4 regions of the Lactiplantibacillus argentoratensis genome follow, and region 1 is predicted to be linked to each of the others. Evidence: predicted binding sites of a transcription regulator. Region 1 holds the regulator's gene; each other region holds the start of a gene.
What was found. The regulator NrdR, encoded in region 1, represses ribonucleotide reductase genes. The targets are predictions, from matches to a motif close to ACACNATATATNGTGT.
Positions count from the first base shown of each region.

Region 2: a site for NrdR is predicted at 2,400-2,415, ahead of V7R88_RS02550 (redoxin NrdH). Genes of this name have one in related genera too.
Region 3: a site for NrdR is predicted at 5,065-5,080, ahead of nrdD (anaerobic ribonucleoside-triphosphate reductase). Genes of this name have one in related genera too.
Region 4: a site for NrdR is predicted at 4,741-4,756, ahead of pnuC (nicotinamide riboside transporter PnuC). Genes of this name have one in related genera too.

Region 1 is NZ_CP147647.1:1,227,291-1,234,715, reverse strand. It holds gene rpmI (50S ribosomal protein L35) at 1-191, opposite strand, end outside; gene infC (translation initiation factor IF-3) at 213-713, opposite strand; ribosomal protein L20 leader region at 758-881, opposite strand; gene thrS (threonine--tRNA ligase) at 956-2,920, opposite strand; gene dnaI (primosomal protein DnaI) at 3,253-4,188, opposite strand; gene V7R88_RS05675 (replication initiation and membrane attachment family protein) at 4,192-5,595, opposite strand; gene nrdR (transcriptional regulator NrdR) at 5,617-6,132, opposite strand; gene coaE (dephospho-CoA kinase) at 6,174-6,767, opposite strand; gene mutM (bifunctional DNA-formamidopyrimidine glycosylase/DNA-(apurinic or apyrimidinic site) lyase) at 6,777-7,425, opposite strand, start outside.
Region 2 is NZ_CP147647.1:545,980-553,404, reverse strand. It holds gene dnaX (DNA polymerase III subunit gamma/tau) at 1-620, opposite strand, end outside; RNA gene ffs (signal recognition particle sRNA small type) at 1,006-1,092, opposite strand; gene tadA (tRNA adenosine(34) deaminase TadA) at 1,146-1,652, opposite strand; gene V7R88_RS02555 (class I SAM-dependent methyltransferase) at 1,655-2,263, opposite strand; gene V7R88_RS02550 (redoxin NrdH) at 2,486-2,716, shown strand; gene nrdE (class 1b ribonucleoside-diphosphate reductase subunit alpha) at 2,855-5,020, shown strand; gene nrdF (class 1b ribonucleoside-diphosphate reductase subunit beta) at 5,048-6,058, shown strand; gene V7R88_RS02535 (TIGR00730 family Rossman fold protein) at 6,140-6,715, shown strand; gene mprF (bifunctional lysylphosphatidylglycerol flippase/synthetase MprF) at 6,890-7,425, opposite strand, start outside.
Region 3 is NZ_CP147647.1:2,456,285-2,463,709, reverse strand. It holds gene V7R88_RS11845 (LPXTG cell wall anchor domain-containing protein) at 1-708, shown strand, start outside; gene V7R88_RS11840 (hypothetical protein) at 1,024-1,218, shown strand; gene V7R88_RS11835 (tRNA dihydrouridine synthase) at 1,394-2,398, shown strand; gene V7R88_RS11830 (FAD:protein FMN transferase) at 2,587-3,588, opposite strand; gene V7R88_RS11825 (peptide deformylase) at 3,670-4,080, opposite strand; gene V7R88_RS11820 (lipoprotein) at 4,223-4,696, opposite strand; gene nrdD (anaerobic ribonucleoside-triphosphate reductase) at 5,145-7,367, shown strand; gene nrdG (anaerobic ribonucleoside-triphosphate reductase activating protein) at 7,333-7,425, shown strand, end outside.
Region 4 is NZ_CP147647.1:233,361-240,785, forward strand. It holds gene V7R88_RS01045 (NADPH-dependent FMN reductase) at 1-341, shown strand, start outside; gene epsC (serine O-acetyltransferase EpsC) at 481-1,023, opposite strand; gene V7R88_RS01055 (trans-sulfuration enzyme family protein) at 1,028-2,173, opposite strand; gene V7R88_RS01060 (cysteine synthase family protein) at 2,185-3,096, opposite strand; gene map (type I methionyl aminopeptidase) at 3,696-4,487, opposite strand; gene pnuC (nicotinamide riboside transporter PnuC) at 4,849-5,637, shown strand; gene V7R88_RS01075 (DUF2089 family protein) at 5,836-6,114, shown strand; gene V7R88_RS01080 (hypothetical protein) at 6,107-6,394, shown strand; gene treR (trehalose operon repressor) at 6,710-7,425, shown strand, end outside.

The DNA of each region.
Region 1 (7,425 bases):
TTTTGTAATAACTTGTGGTATGTCTTGACCATTGGCTTTTCGATAATAGCCGTACCACGTAATTGGCGACGTTGTTTCTTAGTCTTACCATGGAAACGATGACTAGTAAAAGCGTTGGCGCTCTTAATCTTACCCTTAGCAGTTACCTTGAAACGCTTTGCAGCAGCGCGGTTTGTCTTTTGTTTTGGCATAATCAATAATCCTCCTAGAAATTACTTATCTGTTTTTGGTGCTAGTACTAGGAACATACTCCGACCATCCATCTTAGGATAGGCTTCGACCGTAGAAAATTCCTTAGTAGCTTCAATCATTCGATTTAAGACTTGGCGACCAATATCCTTATGGGTAATAGCGCGGCCCTTAAACCGGATGGAGACGCGAACCTTGTCACCTTTTGACAAGAACTTTTCAGCATGTTTCAGCTTCGTGTTAAAGTCATTGGTGTCGATAGCTGGGCTCAAGCGGACCTCTTTGATGCTGACCACTTTTTGCTTCTTACGGGCTTCCCGATCCTTCTTTTGTTGCTCGAAACGGTACTTCCCATAATCCATAATTCTGGCCACGGGTGGTTTCGCTTTCGGCGCAACCAATACTAGATCTAAACTAGCGTCTTCAGCAATCTGCATTGCTTCTTGTCGTGACTTGACACCTAATTGTTCACCATCGCTGGCGATCAAACGTACTTCGCGAGCACGGATGCCGTCATTAACCATTGAATCTTTAGCTATGGTAATTCACCTCCGAAATATTTTAGAGAAATTCACAAAAAGAGCGGGCGCATAGTACGCCCGCTCAACCCCGTTAATGGGAATCAATTCATCGTTCATCTGCCCGATGACTCTGGTCACCAAGGCGAGAAGCGGGTGCTTCTGCTTTTTTTCTCAACTCCAATATATTAACAAGAACCACGGCCCTTGTCAACCCATCAATCAATATTGATGCCATTGGCTGTTAATTATTTGCTTGCACCACGACTGTAATGCTTGATTTCTTGCGTGATGGCACCAATGAACATGTCAACGGCTTCGGATTCAGTCCGTTCTTCACCGTACTTCCGAACTGAAACACTCCCGTTAGCAACTTCTTGGTCACCGACAACTAACAAGTATGGAACCTTCTTCGTTTGTGATTCGCGAATCTTGTAACCCATCTTTTCGTTACGGTCATCGATACTTACCCGAACACCCTCAGCTGCCAAACGACGACGAACGGTTTCAGCGTAGGCACCGTGCGCACCATTGTTAACTGGGATGATTGTTACTTGCTTAGGTGCTAACCAGGTTGGGAAAGCACCCTTGTAAATTTCAGTTAAGTAAGCGACGAACCGTTCCATCGTTGAAACAAGACCACGGTGAATCATAACTGGACGATGTTCTTCACCATCAGCACCAACGTACTTCAAGTCAAAGCGTTCTGGTAACAAGAAGTCCAATTGGATAGTTGATAAGGTTTCTTCACCACCAAGGGCCGTCTTAGTTTGAACATCCAACTTAGGACCATAGAAAGCAGCTTCACCTTCAGCTTCGAAGTAATCCAAGCCCATATCATCCATAGCGGACTTCAACATCTTTTGACTGCGTTCCCACATAGCGTCATCATCGAAGTACTTTTCCTTGTTTTCAGGATCACGGTAGCTCAAACGGAACCGGTAATCAGAAATGTCAAAGTCTTCGTATACTTCAACCATCAAACTCAAGATCTTTTTGAATTCTTCTTCAATTTGATCCAACGCAACGAAGGTATGACCATCGTTCAAAGTCATTTCACGAACCCGTGATAATCCAGTTAAGGCGCCAGACTTTTCGTAACGGTGCATCATGCCGAGTTCAGCGATCCGCAATGGTAATTCACGGTATGAGCGAATGTGATGGTTGTAAATCTGGATATGTGATGGGCAGTTCATCGGCCGTAATTCCAATTGTTCGCCGTCACCCATGTCCATTGGTGGGAACATGTCCTCACGGTAGTGGTCCCAGTGACCAGATTGCTTGTAAACGTCCAAGTTAGCTAAAACTGGCGTGTATACATGTTGGTAGCCATTTGCAACTTCCTTGTCGATAATGTAACGTTCGATTTGGCGACGAATCGTTGCACCATTTGGCATCCAGTAAGGCAAGCCATTTCCAACCTTAGGATCAACGAAGAATAAGTCTAATTCGTTACCAATGACCCGGTGATCACGTTCGCGGGCTTCTTGACGCCGCTTGAGATCAGCATCTAAGTCTTTTTGCTTTAAGAAGGCCGTCCCGTAGATCCGTTGTAACATTGGATTGCTGGACTTACCTTGCCAGTATGCACCGGCAACGGATAATAACTTGAAGACCTTGACTTTCCCCGTTGAAGCTAATTGGGCCCCGTCAGATAAATCAACGAAGTCCCCTTGCTTGTAAACAACGACTTGATCATTGTTGGCAGCGGCACGTTCGTTAACTAAGTCTTGTTGGTAAGGGTTGTCACCAACTAAAGCTAAAGCGTCAGCCTTTGATAAGACTTCGCGTTCGATTGGTAAATCTTGTTTGATAATTGCAGCCATCTTATCACTGATGGCTTCCAAATCATCTTCACTGACTTGTTTACCATCTTCGTCAGGATTGTCGGTATCAAAGAAGAAACCGTTGGCATTCCCTTCACCACTCCCAAAATGAATGTTAGGGAATAATTGCTTAACCGCGTTAGCTAATACTTGGGCAGCCGTTTGCCGTAAAACATTGAGGCCGTCTTCACTATCAGCAGCGATAATTTCGATACTACCATCGGTTGTCAGTGGTTGGCGGTAGTCCACGATCTGATCGTTGAACTTACCAGCAACCGACCGTTTAGCCAATGAAGGACTAATTGACTTTGCAATTTCTTCCGTCGTTACGCCGGCATCAAATTGCTTTTCAGCACCATCTGGGAACTTAACATTAATACTTGCCATATACTTGACACTCTCCTTAAAATTTACCCACTCACCAAAACACCGCGCCGGGACGACAAAAAAGTCCCTAATGCCAGACTGAACTAGCATTAGGGACGTCATTGACGTGGTTCCACCCGATTTTTCAGTGTCATCAAAGACACTGACTCATTAGCGCTAATAACGGAAGCGTTCCGGCTCAATTGAGCATGTTCACAAAAGTGGTATCTTCGTAAACCCGGTCCAAGACTTCCAGAACAAGGTCTTGGTCTCTGCAATCCATAGTAAACAAAGCGTGTCTTTTGCATCTGTTTTCATTAAACCACTTTTAAACTAAAAGTCAACTCTTGATTTTAAGCATCAGGATTGAGTCGTCGATTACGACCGACCATCTCAATCTCACTCGCAAGGTAACGTACCCGTTGCATGATTCGCTGCGCTTTGACTGGTTCTTCATCACCCTTTTGTGAGAGCGTCAAATAACCATCTTGCAATTCTTGCATCGAAAAATTAGACGAGAAACAAGTTGGCAGTTCCTCCTGCATTCGATACTCCAGAATAACCCCGAGCACATCGTCCCGAATCCAAGTCGACGAAGCATCCGCACCGATATCATCAATCATGAGAATCGGTGCCCGTTTAATCGCATCGACCTTATCTGCCGACGTATTGTTACTAATCGAGCGCTTCATCTCGACCGCAAAACTCGGAAAATGAATCAAGGTCGTATTGAAACCCTTAGCTGCCAACGCGTTCGCCATCCCACCGAGTAAATAAGTTTTACCGACACCAAATGAGCCGTAGAGATATAAGCCCCGGTGAAAACGCTTGGGCGCTTGTGTATAGGCATCAATAAAATCAAGTGCTGCCATTAATGCTGTCGCCCGGTCACCATCTTGATCATACGTCTTTAAATCCGCCGACTGAATGTTTTTCGGCATGCTGATTGATCGAACCCGCTGTTGCAATGCGTGAGCAGCTTGCTGTTCTTGCATTTGTGGTGTTGGCTGATAAGCAATGTCAATCAAGTGATTACTCATCACTAATGTCGGCTGATACCCAGGTGCTTGAGTTGGCTCGTGCCGCGCAATTTTACGTTTCTCTTCACAAAATTCATATAATTTAGCTGCTGAACGTTCTAGCGCATCCGAAGATAATTCGTTTTGATGAGCAGCTAAAAACTGGCGAACATCTGGATCTTGGTACACAGCTGTCATTAACGCCTCATACCGATGATTCAAGTTTTTCCGATTCATTAACGTCCGGAGTGTTTCTGAGATATTCTCCATGTTTTAGTCCTCCTTTTCCGAATTTGTCTCAAGCTTTGCTAGTCGATCAGCAAGCTGTTTGCGTTGGGCAGCAGTAATTTGTTTACCGGTCCGAGCTGGTTGCTTACCACTCTCAGTCTGTTGCTGTTGTTGGGCCCACTTTGGCATAATCTCCTTACGCGTCGGTCGATTGTTCTTGCGCCGTGTTGGTGTTGATTTCGGCTGTTTACGTTGCTTCAAATACATCAAAGCCGCTTCCGGCGTCGTAATGCCGTGTTGTTGCCAATCATTGGCGACTGTTTCTAGCAAATTACGATTAAGGGCAGCTAACTCCCGATTTTGCAATAAGTAGTAGATCACCATGTTGATGACGGCATTGGGTAATACCCCCCGACCAATTAAATCATGAACTAGCCGGTTCTCACCGCTCGTCACAAAACCATGTTTCTCCTGCTTCAAAGCTGATAAAAAGTCATACGGCGCTGTCTGCTTAGCATACGTCACGAGTTGCTGCTCAGCCGTTGAGAGCTGTGCTGAAGCCTTGTTATCCTTAGTGGTCGTCGTTGCAACCGTTGCTTCCGTAGCGACCTGCTGACTCGAAACTGCGGGCCGTTCATAGCGCCGCGCAATCAATAATTTCAATTGATTTTCATCAAACTGACCCGTTGTTAAACTAGCCACTTCACTGATTAACTTAGCCATCTCAATCTCACTGATGCCGTAGACCCGACTTTCCGTAATGATCAGTTGCCGTGAACTCGCAACCTGTTTGAGATCAACATAGTTCTGCTTCAAAATTTGCCCCAACAGTTGCCAGTCAAAGTCATCGTCACTGAGCACGGGCGAGTGATCCTCGGCCGGTTCATTGGCCGCCAATTGGGCGCGCACCTTTTGCACTGAAAGAGGTGGCGTCGTAACTTTTTGACTATCAACGTGAAACACATCTAAGATATTTGCCGTCACGTCTTTGGCAGCCGTCAAGTCAATCGGCTGTGCTGCAAAATCGCCAGCAAGTTGTTGATAACGTAACTCACCGACCGTATCTAACAATAGGACACTCAATAGATCATCCGCAAAGAATTGTAACGCCAGTAATGGTGCTTGTAATTGATAAATGTACATGGCACCCAATTCATCTTGTTGATAATAGCTGCGCAACAAGCCAGTTGCTTCAAGTTTACGCCGAGCCGCTAACACCGTCGGCAAGTCCACATTTAGGATGCCAAGCAGTTCCGCGTGACTGCGTCGATTGCTCAGCTCATTCTCGCTACTCTGTAAGCTACGTAACGCCGCGTACAAGCTATATGCCAATGGCCCCATCAGTGGCAAGTATAATTCCGCCAATACAGCTTGTTGCGCCGCACTGAGCGCTGGTGCTTGCGGGACCACTAACCCAGTTTTGGGTGTTAAGGGTTCATCATTTGGCATGTTGTTCACCATTCTTTTTCACTAATCTTTTTTTCGTTTAGGTGCGTGGGTCGTCTTCGCTGACGGTTTTGCCAGTTTGACCTTATCACGCTCCATCATATCTTGGAGTTCATTCAAGAAGACGTGCATATCCTTGAATTGCCGGTAAACACTGGCAAAACGAATGTACGAAATTTCGTCAATATCTGCCAATTGCTCCATGACATACTCGCCGATAACTTGGCTTGAAATTTCATTTTCGCCCAGTGACCGGACCTTATTTTCAACATCATCAACGACGCCCGTCATGGTTTCCATGCTAACGGGTCGTTTCTCGGCCGAGCGAATAATTCCGCGCAAGACTTTTTCACGATTGAATTCTTCGCGGGCACCATTTTTCTTAATGACTAATAATGGCGTGGCTTCGACCCGTTCAAATGTTGTGAACCGGAATCCACAGTTTTCGCATTCCCGGCGCCGTCGAATCACGCGACCATCATCAGTTGGTCGACTGTCAACCACGCGGGAGCCATTATGATGACAATGTGGACATTGCATAGACTTCTCACCCCTTGTAACAACTAACAATCAGTTTTTCTTTATTTAGTAATAGTTTTCAGCCATTTTAACACGGCTGCTTTAGTTTTATCAATGTTGGCCCCGTTATCAATGACAACGTCAGCCCTTGCGACCTTCTGTGCAAGTGGCATTTGGCTGTCAATTCGTGCCTGAGCCGCCTGTTGCGATAAGTGGTTACGCGCCATCAACCGCTGCAATACTACGGCTGGTGGTGCCGTCACAACCAACACTTGATCACAAACGTGTTGCCAGCCACTTTCAAATAACAACGGCACATCTAAAATAATTGCGTCTGGCTGTTGCTGGTTCGCCGCGACAATCGCTTCGAACATCGCGTACTGAATCGGTAACCGTGTAATTGCAGTTAAGGCTTGTAAAGCTTGAGCATCGTTAAAAACCAACTGGCCAAGCCATGACCGATTCAGCCGCCCGTCTGCCAGCACTGCTTGCTGACCAAAGTGCGCCACAATTTTTTGGGTCGTCGGTTGGCCTGGCCCTTCAACCTGCCACGCGATTTTATCCGCATCAACGATTGGTAACTTAGTTGCCAGCAGCTTAGAAACAGTCGACTTACCAGTGGCAATGCCACCAGTCAATCCAATCAACTTTGTCATCTTGATCACCTACAACCGTTGTTCTAACGGGCAAAAATGGGTCCCTCGCTGTGCCACTTTGATTTTCTCAATAATTGTGCCACACCGTTCGCAAGGTTCCCCTTCACGACCATAGACGTGTAAGTGATTTTGAAACTGACCGGCCTCACCAAATGCCGTTGAAAATGAATGAACAGTGGTGCCGTGACCTTTAATTGCCATCGCCATTTCATCAATAATGTTTTGGCGCAATGTAGCAATCTCATCAGTAGTTAGCGAATTAGCAGGCCGCATTGGATGAATCTTACTCATCCATAGCGTTTCGTCCGCGTAAATATTCCCAATGCCCGCAATCTTACTTTGATCCAACAATAGTGGCTTGATCATCTTTTTCGACTTGCCAAAAGTAGCCGTCATATAAGCCAGTGTTAACTGTTCAGCAACGGGTTCCGGGCCAATTGTCCGCAATCCCGCCACCGTGCCTTCTTCACCGGTCGGCACGAGCGTCATTCGCCCGAACTTACGCGTATCGTTGTACAACAAATCACGATCATCGGTCAGATGGAAGATCACGTGCGTGTGTTTACCTTGATCTTCACCACGCGGTACAACATTATACTTGCCTTCCATCCGCAAATGCGACACCATCGTCAGACCATTGCTAAAGCGAAACAATAAA
Region 2 (7,425 bases), 680 kb from region 1:
GCTGCAATGACGCGTAGCGCTTTTTCATCATAGGTCACATCCTTCTCATTGAGGATGTACACCATCCGATCGTAGCTATCCTTAGCTGTAATCCGCCGAAAATCAAACCGTTGCGTCCGTGAAATAATCGTTAATGGAATCTTATGGGGCTCCGTTGTCGCTAAGATAAATATAACGTTAGCCGGGGGTTCTTCTAGCGTTTTGAGCAACGCATTAAACGCGCCAGTCGATAACATATGAACTTCATCAATAATGTAGACTTTATAGTCCGCTTGCGTTGGAGCATACTTCGCTTTGTCCCGAATATCACGAATCTCTTCCACGCCATTATTAGAAGCCGCATCAATTTCGATGACATCATTTAGTTGCCCCTTGGTAATCGCCGTACAAGTCTCACATTCATTGCAAGGTTCCCCATCAACAAGATGGTGACAGTTAATTGCCTTGGCAAAAATCTTTGCTGCCGACGTTTTCCCAGTTCCCCGGGGACCGGTAAACAGATACGCATGACTCGTCTGGTGGGTCATAATGGCATTTTTTAGTGTCTGGGTAATCATCTGTTGCCCGACAATCTCATCAAAGCGTTGGGGACGCCAAACCCGATATAGTGCCCGATACATGCGATTCTTCCTTTCTTACATCAGTCATACTTTGGTTATCATTATTTATTATAAGCCATTGTTTAAACGTCCTGAACAGTTAGCTTCCTGGTTGTGCTGCTTCCACTAACGATCAGTGTCAGTTATGCAAATTAAGCATCTAAGCGCACTTGCCAACGAGTCGATGCCCAGGCCTTTAACCACCTTTGTTAGGCGTTTGGTTATTCCTTCAACAAGCAGTGGCTTTAACTATCAGCCTGAAAAGCATCACCCAAATAACGTATTACTACTATAATAATAGGTAAATAAAAATAAACCAACCTATCAGCACGTTCAAAACTAGCACTCAATATTTAATTTAAATAAAAAGCTCTCAACCGAATGGCTAAGAGCTGTTACATTTCATAAAAACAAAAGGCACAAGATGAAGCAAACTTAGTGCTGCTTCCTTCCGGACCTGACACGATTCGTAAATCCACCCTTGCCTTTTGGCCTTGCGGCAAATACTATAATACATGATTTGCGCCACAATTACCAGCCATCGGCCTAATTTTTTTCAGCAGCTTCACGTCGTGCTTTTTTAGCCGCCTTTTTCCGTTTACGAATCCCACGGAAGAAGTTTTCCAACATCTCGCCGGCCGGACGTGCCAAGATGCGTTCATGAACCGTTACTTGATGATTTAACCGGGTATCATCCATCACCTGATACAAACTACGAACGGCGCCAGCCTTGGGATCACGGGCACCAAAGTAGAGTTCAGGTAGCCGTGCATTAATAATAGCCCCACTACACATCAAACATGGTTCCAAGGTGACATATAGCTGACAATCGGCTAATCGCCAACTATGCAAATATTCGCAAGCTTCCTGAATCGCAATAATTTCCGCGTGCATCGTTGCATCCTGACCATGCTCCCGTAAATTGTGACCACGGCCAATAATTTCACCCTGGTGAACGATCACGGCCCCAATCGGCACTTCGCCAATTAAGTAGGCCATCCGCGCTTCATGTAATGCTTCTTGCATCCAGTCTTCCGCTGTTGGTTCCGTCACGACTATCCCTCCTTTACACTTTGTAGGATGTAATACCCTTTGTCCTTCTTAATCACCTGACAATTACCAAAGGTCGTTTGCATCAATTTCTTCGCAGATGGTGCGCCCTGCTTTTTCTGTAAAACGACGGTGAGTGTTCCACCAACGACTAGCCGTGAAACGGCCCCCGTTAACATCGCATCCACCACTGCCTTACCTGCGCGCACCGGTGGGTTGGTGACAATCGCCGCGTAATTAGTCGCGGTGACTTGTTGATAGACATCAGACGTAAAAATATTAGTATTCGTAATTTGATTCAAAGCAACATTTTTACGCGCTAAGCTTAGCGCTAACTCGTTCACATCGACCATATCAACCGTTCGTTCGGGTGATTGATACGCGAGCGCCATCCCAATGGGACCATATCCGGTTCCCAAATCTAGCATTGGGCCCGCTGGCAAATCAGTTGGATCAAACGCTGCAAGTAGTGTTCGTGAGCCGTAATCCACGGTACGCTTGGAGAAGACACCGTTGTCCGTCGTAAATTTAAACGAGTGATTAAAAATTTCAAAATTCCATTGCTTTTCATCATGCACAATATCCGGATTGTGTGTATAATAATAGTTGGTCATATTTATTTTCCTCTAAATTTCTGGTCTATATCTATGATAACTGATTCAGCGAGTGAACCACAAATAATTTAAAAAACTTTTTAGTCGGTTAAAAGCTGACACTAACACAACATCTAGGGCTTGTGATTTTTACCACACCCTAGATGTTGTGTTTTTTGATTGTTTTTTTCACCACATGTTGTATACTAAATTTATCAGAAAAACGAGTTAGGATGATGAAAAATGAAAAAAGTTACTGTATTTACTAAAAACAACTGCATGCAATGCAAGATGACTAAGAAGTTCCTCACGGCGCACAATATTGCCTTTGAAGAGAAGAACATCAATACGAATCCTGAATACGTCGATTACCTGAAGAGTCAAGGTTTCCATGCTGTTCCGGTCGTTGAAATCAATGGCGAAGACAGCATTGCCGGCTTCCGTCCTGATGCTTTAAAACAATTAGCTGTTTAGTTTGTTCACGCTTTTTTGCGTGGTTACATAGCTGGTTTACCCTTTAAAATATGATAAACGACCCACAATCATCAACCTACTGATTGTGGGTCGTCGATTTTGCCAGCCACAATTATACTGATAGAAAGAGGATTCCTTATGACCTTAAAAGATTTAAAAGACGTCACGTATTACGACTTAAATAATGAGATCAATATTCCCGTTAACAATCAGATTCCGCTCAACAAGGATCAGGAGGCACTTGCCGCTTTCCTTGAACAAAATGTTGAACCGAACACGATGAAATTTGATAGTCTTAAGGCGCGCTTTGACTACCTACGTGAACACGACTATTTGGAAACCCCTGCCATTGATAAGTATGATTTTAGCTTTATCGAAAAACTTTACGATTACTTGCGGTCGCAAGACTTCCACTTCAAGACGTTTATGGCGGCTTACAAATTTTATGCCCAATACGCCTTAAAGACGGATGATGGCGACTATTACTTGGAAAACTTTATTGACCGTGTGGCAATGAACGCCCTCTACTTTGCTGATGGTAATGAAGACTTGGCGATGGACCTGGCCGACGAAATCGTTCACCAACGTTATCAACCAGCCACCCCCAGTTTTCTCAATGCTGGCCGGGCCCGGCGTGGTGAATTGATTTCTTGCTTCTTGATTCAATCGACCGATGATATGAACTCAATCGGCCGGACGATTAACTCCGCGTTACAACTTTCTCGGATCGGTGGCGGGGTCGGTATTAACCTCAGCAACTTACGGGGTGCCGGTGATCCAATCAAGCATATCGATGGCGCTGCTAGTGGGGTCGTACCCGTCATGAAATTATTAGAAGACAGTTTCTCCTACTCTAACCAATTAGGTCAACGTCAAGGTGCCGGGGTCGTTTACCTTAGTGTCTTTCATCCAGATATTATTGCCTTTCTTTCTGCTAAGAAGGAAAACGCCGACGAAAAGATTCGGCTCAAGACGCTTTCACTCGGTGTCACCGTACCCGACAAGTTTTACGAGTTGATCAAGGCTGACGCTGATATGTATCTCTTCAGCCCTTACGGCGTTGAACGCGAATACGGGGTACCGTTCTCATATGTCGATATCACCAAAGAATACGACAATATGGTCAAGAACCCGAACATCCGTAAAACTAAGATCAAGGCGCGTGACCTTGAAAATGAAATCAGCAAGTTACAACAAGAATCTGGCTACCCATACGTCGTCAACATTGATACCGCGAACCGCGAAAATCCTATCGACGGTAAAATCGTGATGAGTAACTTGTGCTCAGAAGTGATGCAAGTGCAAACCCCATCATTAATTGATGACCAACAACAGTATGAGAAGTTGGGAACTGATATTAGTTGTAACCTTGGTTCGACTAACATTGTTAACTTAATGACCTCTCCAGACTTTGGACATTCTGTTGAAGCCATGGTGCGCGCGTTAACTTTTGTTACTGACCACTCTAACGTCGACGTCGTTCCTTCCATCCAAAAAGGGAACCGTCAAGCCCATACTATTGGGTTAGGTGCCATGGGGCTCCATGCCTTTTTCGCGAAGAATCAGATGGAATACGGCAGTAAAGAAGCCGTTGACTTTACCAATATCTACTTCTTACTCTTAAACTACTGGACCTTAAAAGCTTCTAACGAAATTGCGCGTGAACGTCACGAAACCTTCGTTAACTTTGAAAAATCCAAGTATGCCGATGGTTCTTACTTTGACAAGTACACCACCCAAGATTGGCAACCAAAATATGACAAGACCGCTGCACTGTTTGACGGTATCTTCATTCCAACCAAAGCTGATTGGGAAGCCCTCAAAGAATCCGTTATGCGTGATGGTCTCTATCATCAAAACCGGATGGCTGTCGCCCCAAATGGGTCAATCTCGTACATCAACGATACGACTGCCAGCCTACACCCAATCATCAACCGGGTCGAAGAACGACAAGAAAAGAAAATTGGTAAGATTTATTATCCCGCTCCTTACCTATCTAATGATACAATTAACTATTATAAGTCAGCATACGATACTGATATGCGTAAAGTTATCGATGTCTATGCGGCTGCTCAACAACACGTTGACCAAGGAATGAGCTTGACCCTCTTCATGCGGTCAACTATTCCAGCTGGCTTATACGAATGGAAAGATGGTCGCACTGATAAGATGACCACGCGGGACTTAAACATTTTACGGAACTACGCCTACCGCAAAGGGATCAAATCGATTTATTATATTCGGACCTTTACGGACGACGATGGCGAAGTCGGTGTTAACGAATGTGAAAGCTGCGTAATTTAGTATCTTAGATCTCTAGGAGGATAACAAATGGCAACAGACTTGGCTTACTACCAAAAACTGCTCAGTAATGGCAACTATAAGGCAATTAACTGGGATCGAGTTTCAGATGCAATTGATAAAAGTACTTGGGAAAAGTTAACCGAACAATTTTGGTTAGACACCCGGATTCCAGTTTCCAACGACATGGCAGACTGGCGTGAATTAGATGATGATCACCGGTGGGTCGTGGGACACGTTTTCGGCGGTTTGACGCTGCTGGATACGTTACAATCACAAGACGGTCTGCAAGCACTTCGCCGCAACGTCTTAACTTCACATGAAACGGCCGTATTGAATAACATCCAGTTCATGGAATCCGTTCATGCAAAGAGTTATTCAACAATTTTTGAAACATTGAATACGCCGGACGAAATTAATGAAATTTTTGACTGGAGTGACAGTGAAGAATTCTTGCAAGCAAAAGCCCAATGGATCTACAAGCTTTACGATAACATCGACGAAGATCCATTGAAGCAAAAAGTTGCGAACGTCTTTTTGGAAACTTTCCTGTTCTATTCTGGTTTCTATACGCCACTGTACTACTTGGGCCACAACCAATTGCCAAACGTTGCCGAAATCATTAAATTGATTTTGCGGGACGAAAGTGTCCATGGCACTTACATTGGTTATAAGTTCCAATTAGGCTTCAAAGACCGTTCTGAAAAGCAGCAGGCAGAATTTAAAGACTGGATGTTCGATTTCTTATACAAACTCTATGAGAATGAAGAAAACTACATTCATTTAGTTTACGATCAAATTGGTTGGTCTGATGAAGTCTTAACTTTTAGTCGTTATAACGCCAACAAAGCCTTGATGAATCTCGGCCAAGATGCCCTCTTCCCAGATACTGCGGAAGACGTTAACCCGGTCGTCATGAACGGGATTTCAACGGGGACTTCTAACCATGACTTCTTCTCACAAGTTGGGAATGGTTACCGCTTGGGTCAAGTTGAAGCAATGCAAGACACCGACTACGATATTGGTAATCCAGACGATTAATCAACACGTTAGTTCACAAAAATGCGGCGCCTATCCGGGCCGCATTTTTGCTAGAAAATTTTATCTTGGGGGTAGTTTAGAATGGCAATTCATAATATCTGTGTTTTTTGTGGGTCTAATTCTGGTTTAGATCCCGCATTTAGTGAGAAAACGGTGGCACTCGGTCAATACTTGGCCGCTAATGATTACCAACTCGTCTATGGCGGTGGCGACCATGGTTTAATGGGGAAAGTCGCCAAAGCAACTATGGATGCTGGTGGCCGCGTTATCGGGATCATCCCGCATTTTCTGGTCGCAAGAGAACTTGCATTTAAGGACGTCACGACTTTTATCGAAACGCGCACGATGACCGAACGCAAGGAAAAGATGCTTCACCTCGCTGACGCCTTTATCGTTTTACCTGGCGGGTTTGGCACCTTTGAAGAATTCTTACAAATGTTATCTTGGAGTCAAATGGATATTCACCAAAAGCCGATTGCGCTCTACAACATCGACGGCTTCTACGACGATCTAGTCGCCATGCTACAAAAGACCGCTGATTTAGGGTTTGCCCCCGAGGCTAACCTCGACCTATTCATTAATGGGCATGATCTTGATGAAATTTTCGCTGGTTTCCATGATTTCAAACATGTGTTACCGCCTAAGTATACGAACTAAATAATCTAGCCTACGCAAAACAGCTCTAGTGCTTCTGCCACAATTAGTTCAGCCCTCATCATATTAGTCGGCTGAATTCTAAAGTCATCATAAAATGCCCCATCATTGCTTCTCGCAGTGATGGGGCATTTTGCTATGTCATTAACGATACTTACTTTATGACATACTATTCAGTTATTTCAATCGTTTCAACAACCATACTGGCCGGTGCCGCTCAGACTTGTGCACCCGGGTATTAACGACTTGTAGCAATTGTAAAATGGTGAAGATTAGTGAATTACGTTTTCGGTACGCAATGTACTTCGGTTCCCACTCAGTCACATACTTCTCTTTGTACGACCGTAATCCCTGAAAACCATATAACTGGTAGCCATATTCGTAAATTAAATGAGCAATTTTTTCTTGAATAAAACTGTAGCGTGAAACCCCTACACCGGATAATGGTGCCATTCCCATATTGAAATAAGCATAGCCATCGTCACGCGCCTGTTCAAATAGGTGCACAAAGACCGTGTCCATAATGCCGGATGGCGCCGATTTGCTTGACCGCATTAAGTCAATTGAAGTCGTCTGATGATTTCCCTGCGGCATAATATTCGCAAATGCGACAATTCGGTGGTCAGGATCATAAACGACCGCTACGGGTGCCTGATTGAGATACTGCTCATCAAAAAATCCGAGCGAGAATCCTTTTTCCGTCTCACCTGCTA
Region 3 (7,425 bases), 1.2 Mb from region 1:
GAGACGTTAACAGCGGCACAAGCTAACCTTGATAAGACTAATGAGCACGTGATGATGGCCGAAGAAGAACTAGCCAACGCCAAAATTGAAGTCAGTGGCACGAGCCGCGACTTCCAAATGGCACAAAGAGATTATGATATTGTTCAGCCCCAAGCAGCAGTTAATCAGGCGAAAGCAGCGGTGACAGCTAAGTTGCAGCGCGTTGCGGGTACTCAAGATCAGATCGTTACTGCACAGCGGGAATTGTCCCAAGCTCAAGCTGGATTAACGACCGTGCGCGCTCGGACCTTGGCAACCTTAACAGCAGCGGCCGAAAAGCCAATGACTGAAAAAACTGTGGGCGAACGACCAGTCGTTAGTCATTCAACTGGCACGTCAATCAGTACTAATCAGTCGGCGGCATCACAAGCGACCCCGGCCAAGCCCACTCTTAATCAGTCAAGTTCAGCTTCCGTCCCAACAGCGCAGCAGGTTGTTACGACGCAGCCACGACAAGCCACAACGGTATTGCGGACGACGACGAGTCCGGCCATGGCTAAGCCAGTGACTCATCAGACGGTGCCAACGACCGCAACTAAAACGGCCATGTTACCACAGACTGGTGAACAAACCAATCGAGTTTTGACCGTATTGGGCTTCGTATTATTGGCCGCAACTAGCTTATTTGGTTTTAGTAAGCAACAACGGCGCCATAAAACAACTGATTAATTAACAAGTGTGTGGGCACAATTCGGTTTCTCAATGATTATTTCGAAGTGCAAGACTAGTCCAGTCGGTTAATTTAGTCTGAGCGACTAAGTTGACGGCGGAATTAATGGCGATTTAAAAAAGTTCTTTCGGAGTTTTAGTTGTTCCGGAAAGAACTTTTTTGCTGGGAATGATTGGTATCGTTTAGTTAATAATAATATGCTAAGAACGCCTGTTTTTCGGCCGGAAATACTTGCTTGAAAGTAGCTGCTGGACTACTATAAACATGGTTTCAAAGAGCCCAAGAATTTTACTAAATAAGGAGTTGAGTTTGTGATGATGATGACGGGAATGATGGTTCTATTTGTATTGTTAGTTGGTTTAGTTTTAAGTGGGATTTTCTTCCGATATATGGATACAACTGCCGGTATCTCATTCAGCTCACTGAAGTTCGCTGATTTGCGGATGGAATTGTTAAACTTGGTACTCGTTATTGGACTATTGCTGTGGGCACTGGTTTTAATTCGTTAAAGCGACAATTAAACTTATCAACTTAGCTATTATTGCGAGTCCGGTTAACGCCGGACTTTTATTTTGGCTTGTGATTGACGAATTATGTTAGTGCGGCCGCCAAAATACTTGCGCTTCAACGTGGAACACCGCTATTATGGATAAGTGATTATTATCTAGAAGGGAATGAATAACTATGACGCAGTCGCCATATTGGCAACGGATCGCGGCCAAAGCTCAGGCCGCCCAGCGACCGTTTTTTAGTTTAGCACCGATGGAAGCCGTGACCGGCTCCGTTTTTCGCCGGGTCGTGATGCGCGCTGCGGCCCCCGATGTCTTTTATACTGAATTTACGAATGCGTTAAGCATTACTCACCCGAAGGCTAAGTTTACAACGCGGGGACGACTATATGTTGATGAGGCCGAGTCGCCCCGACCAATCGTTCAACTTTGGGGCAATAGTGGTGAGGACTTTACGAAAGCGGCCCATGAAGTGAAGAATCAAGGTTATCAAGCCATTGATCTTAATATGGGCTGCCCAGATATGGCGGTCATTAAAAATCATAGTGGTAGTGATTTAATCCGACATTTTGATCGTGCCAAAGAAGTGATTGAGGGCGCACGTCAAGCAGAGCTTCCCGTTAGTGTTAAGACGCGGTTGGGCTTTGACGATGTGCATGAGTACGAGACTTGGATTCCATTTTTGTTGCAACAGCAGGTTCCCGTGTTAACGGTTCACGTGCGCACGAAGATGGAGATGAGCAAGGTACCAGCGCATTATGAGTTAATTGATAATTTAGTTCAAATGCGTGATACTTTGGCACCAGCGACGCTATTACAAATTAACGGGGATATCCTGGATTATCAGGCTGGCCTGAAGCTTGCCAAAGCCCATCCAGGAGTCGATGGTATCATGATTGGCCGCGGTATTTTTCAGAACCCATACGCTTTTGAACCGATTCCCCAGCCTCATTCAACGCGTGACATGCTAGAATTGTTACGGTACCAAGTAGATTTATATGATCAATTTATTGGCTTGGGTCTACAAGGGCATTTCGCACCGCTTCAACGCTTCTTTAAGATTTATGTTCGCGGTATGCGTCATGCGGCCGAATTGCGCAATGAATTAATGCAGACGAAGACAACGGATGATGTCCGTGCGATTATTGATCGCTTAGAGGCTGAGCTACCAGCGGATTAGGTCGTGTTATTTTAACTAAAACGGCTATATTTTTGCCATTTAGCTGTGCTTGATTAAAATGGTTTTAATGTCGAACGTACCACATCTAAAGTCAACTGCAAATTAAATGCTAGCCTGTAAGTGGGCCATAAAATAAGCTAGGTCCTTTAAGAAGTTAATTTCTTGGAGGACCTGGCTTATTTTGTGGTCTAAATTATTGTAAACCGGTCATCGAGTAAGGTAACTTGTTCAGGTGATAAGCCAACGATTTGAAGCTCACGTTGTTTAGTCACAAAAATGGCGCCGTAAATATCGGGTCGCTGAGTTGCCCAATCGGGAATCGGTTGGCCCGCAAAGAAGAGCCGCGTCGTTTCGATTTCACCATCAATGGAAGCTTTCGAGAAAACGGTGACACTTTCAAGGTCGTTTTGTCGGGGATAACCCGTTTGCGAATCTAAGATGTGGTGGTAGGACTGGCCGTTAAATTCAAGGTGCCGCTCGTAAATACCGCTGGTCACGGCCGAGCAGGGACCAATCGTAACGCTGGCAATCGCGTTACCGCGGTCAGTGGTGGGATCTTGGATACCAACGCGCCATTGCCCATCCGGATGAAGTGGGGACGTCCCCACCATTAACAGATTACCACCTAGGTTGATCATTCCGGCCCGCTGTCCAAATGCTTCCCAGTAATCTTGAATGCGGTCGGCAATGTAGCCCTTGGCAATTGCGCCTAGATCCAGCTCCATTCCCGTGACCTTGAGAAGCACACTGAAATCAGCGTCATTACAAATGACGGCTTCGGGGTCGATCAAGGCCAATCGTTCGTTAATTGCAGACTGTTCAGGGACGTGCGCGTTAGTAAAACCAATGTGCCAGAGTTTCACGAGCGGACCAATCAACGCATTGAAACCAAAATGTTGTCGACTGAGTTCGACAGCTTGCCGAACGAGTGTATAGGTGGCGGCGCTCACTTGAACGGGGTGTTGGCCCGCCGCCTGGTTGATTGCCATGACCTCAGAAACAGTCCGGTTGACAGTCAAGCGGTCTTCATATTGGTCGATAAGATCGCAAGCAGCTTGTAGGTACTGGTCACTATCACTACCAAAAAGGGTCAAATCAATGTCGGTACCGAGCGCGTGATGAGCTTGGTGTCGACGCTGCTGAGCGAGTGCAGGAATTGCTGTCTCGCCATTATAAGCTAAAGTTGTCATAAAACCAGTCCTATCTTTCATAAATGTCAACGAGTTCAGCAAACTGAACATTTATTCCCGCTCAGTTAGAAGTAGGCACAATTAAATCAGTTTCCCTGCACAGTGATCTAATTCGTGTTGAATAATTTGTGCTGTGAAGTCGTTGAATCGTTGTTGTTGCGGTTTAAAGTGTTGATCTTTATATTTCACCGTGATTTGGTGATAGCGGCTAGTCGGACGTTCACCAGGTAAGGACAGGCAGCCTTCCTTAGTCTCGTAAGTGCCGTGATGATCAATGATCTTCGGATTGATCATTGCAATTGCAAAGGGACCGAGTTGCACGACAATAATTTGTTTGTTGACCCCAATCATATTCGCGGCCATTCCAACGCAATTATCGGTGTGTGCGGCGAGGGTATCCAGTAAATCAGTCAAGACTTGAGTGTCTGCAGGGGTTGCTAAGTCAGCAGGGACACTAAGCGCGGCGGGATCATGCACAATTGGTCGAATCATTTGATGTTCCTCCATTGATTAGTCATATTAATTTAATTATAGAGAGCACGGTTGACAGAAGCAAGCCGTTCGCTAGTTGTCAGGCCCTAAAAAACACACCACACTCACACAAGTCAACGTGCAAATGTGGTGTGGCCTTCAATTAGTACGACAATTTAAATGTTGGCGTTAAGGTGCCCGCCTTTAAGGCGTCATTAGTTGTGGTGGGAACCTGGTTGTGTTCAGGCTGCCAATTTGGATCTTTAATCAGTGCGATATTAGTCCCTTGATAATTCATGGTCATTTGATTAGCGTCGTTGAGGGTCAGTTTTGCAACATTGTGATCGATTGTGAACGTGGCACGTGTATCACTTAACGTTAACGTTGCGCGACTACGAATGGGCGTATGTCCGCGTCGGAACCAAGCAACTTGATGATTGGTACTGAGGTACAGACTCATTGCTGGTCTAGCGCTGACCCAGCGACCTAAGAAATCCCGAGTCGTGACTGAGCGAACGGCGCTGACTTTTGATGTTGCTGGTTGAACGGTGGGCGTTTGTGTGTCAGTGGCAGAATGGCATCCTGTCAGTAGCCCTGTCAACAACAAGCCAACGATTATTCCCCTGCTTTTTTGCATAATTATTCTCTCCTCCAATGTCCACATCCCTCAATGAGGACTTAATTTCATTATAGCGAATCCGCCGCATGAGTTAAACAAAATAGTCATAAGTTAATCAGTTTACAACAACTTGGTTGTGTTCAGCTTAATTTTTAACGAATTAAAATTCGGTTTATGGCGTGTGAAAAATATTGAAAGCAAGCCGTATCAAGGTTGGTTCGGTAGTTAACGAGATTGATTAAATATTCTGATATTAGATAAAAAACAGTATAAAAAATATTTTTTAAATATTCCAAAGACGCACTAACCGGACGATTAAAGCGATTTGGTGTACACAACTGAAGGTGACAGTTAATTTTGGCAATGGGCAAGTTAATGGAAATGAGCTACTATATATAGTGTTGATTCAAACAGAACGCACTATCAATTGTATTCAATCAATGACTTTGAAAAGTGGGGAATTAAGATGCTAACAACGACAACTAACGATATATTAGACCAATTACGGCCACTGACCGTCACAAAGCGGGGTGGCGCACAAACGAAATTTCATCCGTATAAAATTGACTTTGTCTTACGACGGTTGTTAGCGACTGATGACGAGGTACGGGTCGTCAAGCAGGCCCTTGTTGCCCAGTATCAAGATGCTGACAACATTGATACTCGGGAGCTACGTAGTACCATGATGCAGATTTTGAATGCGCAAGGCCTGACCGCGGCAGCTAAGGCATATCAGGATTACTTTGAAGCTGAACAGCAGCGGTTTGCGGCAGCAACTAATGTTCAAGGACGGATTGAAAAGTTGTTTGAGCGCGATGCCAGCGTTGTGCATGAAAATGCAAATAAGGATAGTACGATTTTTAACACGCAACGCGACTTAGAAGCCGGTGCTGCAAGTCGCGCCATGGGCTTGAAGATGCTACCAGATGTTGTGGCTAAGGCGCATCTGCGTGGCGATATCCATTGGCATGATCTCGATTATTCACCAGTCACGCCTGAAACGAACTGTTGCTTGATTGATTTTGACGGCATGTTCAAAAATGGGTATAAGATTGGGAACGCCGAAGTTGCCTCACCCCGGTCGATTCAAACGGCCACAGCGCAAATGGCGCAGATCATTGCCAACGTGGCTTCATTACAGTATGGTGGCTGTTCCGCTAACCGGGTCGACCAATTATTGGCTCCCTATGCGGCAATCAACTATCAAAAACATATGACTGATGCGAAAAAGTGGGTCCCTGCTGATCAGCGGGAAGCTTATGCGAAAGCCAAAACTAAAAAAGATATCTATGACGCGATGCAAGCCCTTGAGTATGAAATCAATACGTTATATTCGTCACAGGGCCAGACGCCGTTTACCACGGTCAATTTTGGTCTAGGAACTAGTTGGATTGAACGAGAAATTCAAAAGGCGATTCTCCAGATTCGAATCAAGGGACTCGGTAAGGAGCACCGAACTGCGATTTTTCCTAAATTGATCTTCACGATGAAGCGGGGGTTAAATTTAAGTCCGAATGATCCCAATTATGATATTAAAATGCTCGCGATTGAGTGTTCGACCAAGCGGATGTATCCCGACCTTTTAATGTATGACAAGATCAAGGAATTAACGGGGAGTTTTAAGACGCCGATGGGGTGCCGGTCCTTCTTACAAGGTTGGCGTGATGAAAATGGTGTCGAGGTAAACTCGGGCCGGATGAATTTGGGCGTGGTGACAGTCAACCTGCCACGAATCGCGTTAGCCGCACATGGGGACCAACAGTTGTTCTGGGAAATCTTCGAGGAACGGATGGCGACTTGTCATGAAGCACTCGCGTACCGTATCGAACGAACGAAGGAAGCTAAGCCGGAAAATGCACCACTCTTATACATGTATGGGGCGTTTGGCAAGCGGCTACCAGCAGGTGGTAATGTCGATGAGCTCTTCAAAAATCAGCGGGCGACTATTTCACTGGGATACATTGGAATTTATGAAGTCTGCACGACCTTCTTTGGTCCGAACTGGGAACAAGACGAGCACGCGTTAGCTTTTGCGGAGACCGTGGTGAAAGCGTTACGGGATAAGTGTGCGCAGTGGGCGGCTGAAAGTGGCTATCATTATAGTCTGTATTCAACGCCGGCTGAATCGTTGACGGATACGTTCTGTCGTGACGATATTGCGAAGTTTGGCCGGATCGCAGATATTACGGATAAGGAATATTACACGAATAGTTTTCATTATGATGTCCGTAAGCACCCGACGCCCTTCGATAAATTAACTTTGGAGGAACGTTTTCCACAATATGCGTCAGGCGGCTTTATTCATTATTGTGAATATCCTAATTTGACTCAGAATCCTAAAGCCTTGGAGGCCGTCTGGGACTGGGCCTATGATCATGTCGGCTATTTGGGAACGAATACGTCGATCGACCAGTGTTTTAAGTGTGGGTTTAAGGGTGAGTTCAAGGCCACTGCCCGTGGGTTCGTCTGTCCAGAATGTGGCAATCACGACCCTAAATACTGTGATGTTGTTAAGCGGACGTGTGGGTATCTAGGTAACCCACAACAACGACCAATGGTACATGGTCGCCACGTTGAAATCGCGTCCCGTGCTAAAAATATGTCTCCGGAGATGATTAAGAATGCCGCGCGCTACGAAAGGACCAAACAATCCGATGCCCAAAGAATGGCTGGCAGAGGACTTAAGTGAACAATATGTTGCTGATTATAAGGCATTTAACTTTGTTGATGGGGAAGGGGTCCGCTGT
Region 4 (7,425 bases), 990 kb from region 1:
TCATCTTTGTCACACCTGAACATAACCGTAGTATCCCAGCAGCCTTGAAGAATGCTTTGGACGTTGCTTCACGTCCATGGGGTCAAAGTGTTTGGGGCGGCAAGCCTGCTTTGGTTGCTTCCCAATCGATCTCTGGTATCTCTGGCGTCTTAGCACACCATGTTTTACGACAATCATTGGTCTTCTTAGACATGCCAACGATGCAACAACCAGAATTGTACATCGGTAATACTGATAAGTTGGCTGATGAAAATGGTCATATCACAAATGAAGGCACCCAATCGTTCTTAGCTGGTGCTGGTAAGCAATTCAGCGAATTTGCAGCGAAGTTTGTCAAATAATTGTGGATAATAAATAAATTTTCAAAGTAACGTAAAAACGTACTTATAAAATCAATTTTGATTTTATAAGTACGTTTTATTGTCGACACAATAACTGATACGAGCGAACGGTTATTCTAAGCCGCAGTTTTGATAAGAATCAAGCTTGATTGCTTGCTGCTTCATGATAAGCATGTAATTGCGTGGCAACTAGATGGGCCGGGTTACCGACCGCAGTAACGTGGGCGGGAACGCTGTCTAAAACAATCGCACCAGCACCAATTTTACTGTTGGCGCCAATCGTAATAGGACCCAAGAGTTGGGCGTTGGCACCAATGAAAGCACCGCGACAAACAAAGGGATGCCGGCGCCCGGCTTGTTCGGTTTTACGTGCGCCTAAAGTGACGCCGTGTAAAATTGTAACGTCGTCTTCAATGACCGCCGTTGCACCAATGACAGTACCAATACCATGGTCAAAGAAGACCCGGTGACCGATTTGCGCGGCCGGGTGAATCAGGATGCCGGTACGCCGAGCCGCATGTTGGCTCAGCAAGGCGGCCAATAAGGGGAAACGGTGTGTTTCGAAATAATGGGCAACCCGGTACCAGGCGAGCGCGTGAATACCAGGATAGGTCAACATAACTGTCCGCAAATTGATCGCGGCGGGGTCACGATTGAGAATGGCACGAGCCGTCTGAAACACTGGCTTAATCTGCCTGAATGCTAGCGAACCCGCGCTCAAGGTCTGCTAACAAATCGTCACTGTCCTCAACGCCGACCGATAAGCGAATCAGTTCGTCTTTGATACCATTCTGTAGCCGAATTGTGTGTGGAATGGCACCGTGAGTCATCAAGGCTGGAATTTCAATTAAACTTTCCAATGCTCCGAGACTTTCGGCGAGCGTAATGACTTGTAAATGTTCAACGAAGGTCTGGGGGTTCATTCCTGGTTGTAATTCAAACGAGATCATTGCGCCGAAGCCATTCATCTGTTGCTTGGCAATCGAAAAGTCGGGATTATCAGGATCGCCTGGATAGTAAATCTTAGCAACCGCTGGGTGAGACTTTAAATACGTAAAGATTTTAGCGGCATTGTTCAGGTGGGCTTGCATGCGCAATGCCAGAGTCTTCATACCACGTTGTAATAGCCAGCTTTCTTGCGGAGCCAAAATACTACCGATGGCATTTTGCAAGTAGCCGATTTTTTCGCCAAGTGCGGGCGTCTTGGTGACAACCAAGCCACCGATAACATCACTGTGACCACCGAGATACTTGGAAGCACTGTGTAAAACAATGTCAACGCCTAAATCCAGGGGCTTTTGGACGTATGGGGAGGCGAAGGTGTTGTCGATGATACTCAGTAAATCGTGTGCTTGCGCGAGCTTCGCAATGGCAGCAATATCCGTAATGTGTAATAACGGGTTCGTCGGTGTTTCCAAATAAATCGCCTTAGTTGTGGGGGTAATTGCGGCTTCAACGGCGGCCAAGTCACGCGTATCTACGGCTGTAAAAGTCATGCCAAAGTGTTTTAAAACGGCGTCGATCAAGCGGAAGGTGCCACCATAGACATCATTTCCCACAATAATGTGGTCACCAGCCGAGAATAGTGAGAAGACGGTATTAATGGCAGCGGAGCCAGAAGCAAATGCGAAGCCAGCGCTGCCATGTTCGAGGGTGGCAATTAATGCTTCGACGGCGGCCCGGGTTGGATTTCCCGTCCGTGAATATTCGTATTGATTTTGACCGATTTTTGTTTGGCGGAAGGTCGAGGCCATGTAGATGGGTACCGAAGTCGCACCGGTAGTGGCGTCCTCACTGATACCACCGTGAATTAATTGGGTTTCAAATTTCATTGTTAAAGTCCTCATTTTGTATAGATTTTTTGACTTAGATAACGCTTACTACTGTCTGGAAAGATGGTCACGATATGACTATTGGCAGGCAGGTTGGTGGCGAGTTGCAAACTAGCGGCTAGCGCAGCGCCGCTAGAACTGCCAATCAGTAAACCGTGGTCACGGGCTAGGTGTCGAACTTGGGCAAAGGCATCATTGTCCGCGATGGTCAGTGTCTGATCGATGCGAACCTGATCGAAAAATGGTGGGATGAATTCGACGCCGATTCCCTCGGTACGATGTGCGTGAGCTGGTCCACCATTTAAAATGGAACCTTCTGGCTCAACGACTACGGCTTTGGTTGCTGAATCTTGAGCTTGAAGATAAGCCGCTACTCCAGCAAATGTCCCGCCGCTACCGGCTCCGGCGACGAAGGCGGTTATAGGTGCAGGCATGTCCGCCAGAATTTCTGGTGCCAGTGTGTGGTAATAAGCCGCGGGATTAGCCGGATTCTTGAATTGCATGGGGACGTAACTGTTGGAAATCGTTGCGGCTAGTGCCTCAGCTTTGCGAATGGCACCTTTGATTCCTTCCTCGCTAGGTGTATGAACAATTTCAGCACCCAATGCTTGCATTAAAACTTGTTTTTCCATACTGAACTTTTCTAGGACGACTAAGATGGTACGTAGGTGGTGCGCTTGAGTTGCTAAGGCTAAACCAATTCCGGTGTTACCAGCAGTTGGTTCAATAATCGTTGTCTTGGCGTTAACCCGGCCCCGTTGCAAGCCGTCTTCAATCAGATAGGCTCCCAGCTGGTCCTTAATACTGCCGCCGGGGTTGAACATTTCAAGCTTGGCATAGATGTGACTGTGATTTGGAACCTCGATGGGTAACGCCATCAGGGGGGTGTGGCCGATAAGTTCTTGAACGTGCTGAATGAGCATATAAATTCCTCCAATCGCTGCGGTGGGGTGCCAAAAGCGACAAAAAAGGCGCGAGAATTCGAATGAATTCCTCGCGCCCAGTACAATATCCAGCCATGCTGGACATTGATTTTTAGGATGACACTCCTCAAAAAGTCAATGCTTAACAGGCCGAACATCGCGATAAGCGCGCAGTTCGGCAACAACAGTTATTCAAAGCACTACTTGTTAATTGAGTCATATCTGATCCTCCTCTGGATTAATTGGGACTAACTATACAAGATGATTTTGAGCGCGTCAAGTGGTGAATGACGATTTGCAATAAGCGGTAAAAGATGAAGATTGGCTGAGAACGTTATTGAATCAGCGTTAGTTTTGCCAAACGGTTGTCATTAAAATAAATATATTAGGTGGTTGAATTAGTTGATTGTGACCGAGGATAAAGGTGTTAAAATTTATCCAATATCAGTTTTTCATGTATTAGAATCAAGACGCATATAACTAGTTTTATTCTGGCAATATCAGTGAACGTGCTGTTAATAATAACTAAAACAATCCCACCCTGATTAGCAAGTGACTAAACTAGGGTGGGATTGTTCGTGATTATAATTTAAATGATATTACTTATTCCATAAGTATTTAGCATCAAAATCATTATCGAATGATGATAAAATCTTAGGACCGTCATCGGTAACGACAAGGGTGTGCTCGTATTGGCAGCTAAGACTGCCATCTAAAGTGCGAACAGTCCAACCGTCATCGGCAGTTTCGCCAGAACGCCAGTCGCCAATGTTGACCATTGGTTCGATGGTAATGGTCATACCAGCTTTTAGACGGGTGCCGTGACCAGCCTCGCCATAATGTGGAACGTCAGGCTTTTCGTGCATCGTCGGTCCAATACCATGACCAATGTATTCGCGTACAACGCCGTAACCCATTTCGTTTTCAGCGTAATTCTGAATAGCCCAGCCGATATCACCAATTCGGTTGCCGACAACGGCTTGGTCAATACCGAGGTATAGTGCTTTATGGGTCACTTCCATGAGTTTTTTAACTTCGGGTGATGGTGTACCAGCAACAAAGGCGTGACAAGAGTCACTAAGGTAGCCATGGTAGTTAATAACGGTATCAACTTTTAATAAGTCTCCATCTTTGACCAAGATATCTTTACTAGGACAGCCGTGACAAATCATGTCATTGACGCTGACACAAGTTGAGTACTTATAACCTTCAAAGTTGAGTTCGCCAGGGGTAGCGTCGTGTGCAACGATGTATTCGTAGGCGAAGTGGTCAACATCCCAAGTCGTAATTCCGGGCTTGATGTAATCTTCAAGGGCGTGAAACAGGCCAACCATTATGTCACCGGCAGCTTGCATCCCTTTGATTTCGCGATCTGATTTAAGCGTAATCATGAGTTTCCTCCAAAAAAATTAATTATATTGTGATGCTAAAAGTTTGTTCCTCTCCAGTATACTGCAAGCATTGTATTGCGACAAAACGCATTGTTTTGACCTGATATTGACAACGCTATCAGTAGGCCGAAGCCAAAAAAATATAAAAAAATCAGCACGCCAAAAATACCAAATTGCCGGGGCGCAGTTGGATTAATTGTAAACAATTCAATATAAACTTGGAATTTTACCCTTTTCATCGGCCAAGATAATGATACAATATATTGTGTTGTTTCAAAAGAAAACACTACATGTAGTGGTGTGACGTGACTGGTTGGCCAACTAGACACCTACAACCGCATATGAAAACGGAAAGAGGAGCATGATTTTGAGTAATTATTTTAAATTCTTATCACACCAACTAAAAGGTTGGCCACAACAAAACTACTATCTATTCTATTTTAGCCTAGGATGTCAAGTAATGACGTTAGTAAGTGCGTCAATTACAGCATTGTCTATTTTAACATTTATTGGGACCACTTTGGGTGTTCTTTGTGTGTTAGCTATTAATGCGGCTAAGTCGGTCAATGGCTTATTAGGCGTCATCTCCGCCGCTTGCTTCATCGTCGTTGGTTTTTCAGCTAAGAACTATTTAAGCATTGGGGAACAATTAGCCTACGTCGTAACGCTTGATATTCCAGTACTATTAAGTGCAAATTGGAACGTCAACATGGTTTCGAAGATTCGGAAGTTTACGGGTAAGACGTGGGTCGTCGCAATTGTCGCAACTTTAGTTGTTTATGCCATCTCCGGCTATCTTATCGGTGCCTTAACTGATGATCCCCGGCCATGGATCGATGCCATTAGTTTTGCAATTTGTTTAACGGCCGGCGTGATTTGCTTCCTCCGTTACAACAACCAGTATTTCTGGTGGATTGCCTCTGGTTTAGCACAAATGGTACTCTGGTTTATCTCATTCCGTCAAGGTTCGGCGACGCTAGCGATGTTCATCAATAGTTCCGTTTATCTGATGAATGATGTCTTGGCTTTCACTGTTTCACCTTGGTATAACAAACATGAACGCGCTCGGTTGATGGCTGAAGAACAAGCAGCCAGTGACGCAGCTAGCGCGGATGCTAGTGATAATCAGGCATTTGGATTGAATCACTAAAGGTCAGCTAATAAATTTACTGAGACTAGTAGCGTTAATATTCTAAATAAGGCGAGTACTGTAATTCTTTTGGATTAGAGTACTCGTCTTTATTTGAATAGCTCCGGATTGTATCAGTTATCAAATATAAGCTTTTTTATTGACATTATAATAAATAATGTTAAAGTTTAATAAACAATATTAAAAAAGAGGGATGCTATGGACTGGTTTGTGAATTTAGAACGTGAGGATCAGGAATTTGTTAAACAATTGGTTATTGCCTCAGGTTCTCTAAAACAACTCGCTAAGATTTATCAAGTGAGTTATCCAACCGTGCGAATGCGGTTAAACACGATTATTCAAAAAATTAACTTTATTGAGGACAACGGTGCAAATACGTTTGAAACGAAGGTTATGAAATTGGTAATCGATGAGAAATTATCGTTAGAGGTAGCAAAACAGATTATTACTGACTTTAGGGAGGAACAACATGAGTGATTTTAAAGGAATTCTGCTTGGTATGTTGGTCGTTGCAGTGCTCTATATGTTAGATCGATACTTACCAAGGTGGTTTGGGGCAATTCCGGGAGCTGGCTTTTTAGGCTTTATTATTTACATTGTTTTTACAAAAGAGGTCTCTTTATTATCAATAGTAACCGTATTGTTAGTTGGCGAAGCCGTGCTGAATGGTATCTGGATAGATGCACTCGTGAACCGAAGGAGAAAAATGAAAAAAGAAGTAGCAACAATGAAAGCGAAAGATTTATTGCGAAAATAGTAATATTAATGAAATCATCAGATATAGAATCGACATTGGTTGGAGATTGCTGTTAGCGCTCTGCGAATGTCGATTTTTTATTATGGTGCGGACTATCCTGCTAGTTAAACCAATACTGTATAGATGCTGGCACTTATTATGAAGTAGTTATTGAATACTGAAATATAAGCTCGAATTTTGTAAACTCTAGACATGTCTAGACTTGATCTGGCTGGTATAATCTACAAATTTAATTGGGTTATTACTTAAATATTGACAACTTGTCTAAACAAGTCTATATTCATAAATGAAAACGATAACAAAGGGGTGGTTGCCGTGAATAAAGCGGCCTTAGTTTATCAAGATTTGCTCCAGAAAATTGATGCGGAGGTTTACCCGATCGGGAGTTATTTGCCGAGTGAACATCAACTTTGTGAGCTATATGGGATTTCACGTGAGACTGGGCGCAAAGCATTAGCGACATTGGCTGAGGATGGCTATATTCAAAAAATTCGTGGTAAAGGGTCCATTGTGATTGAGCATCGACAGTATGAATTTCCAGTTTCTGGCATTGTGAGTTATAAAGAGTTAGCCGAAAAATTACACATTAAGACGCAAAATATTGTTTATGACTATCAACCGGATGCAACGTTACCGGTTGCTGACTTTACGTCACTTGGTACCGAATTGACGGAAGCGCCAGTGACGGCCATCAAACGAGTCCGAGTGATCGATGGCGAACCAGCTATTATTGATAAGGATTATATTTTGAAATCGGTCGTTCCGAAAGTTCCCAAGCAAGCGGCGGAAGACTCACTGTACGCGTATTTTGAAAATCAGCTTGGGTTGACGATCGGTTACGCGACGAAGGAAATTACGATGGCGCCGGCAACTGATGAGGATCGCGAACACCTCGCTATTAGTAAGGGCGCCTATGTGGCAGTTGTTCGAAGCGTGACGAGCCTCACGGATGCGCGAGCGTTCCAGTATACGGAATCACGACACCGGGCGGACCGCTTTAGTTTCCGCGATTTTGCTCGGCGAACTAAGAA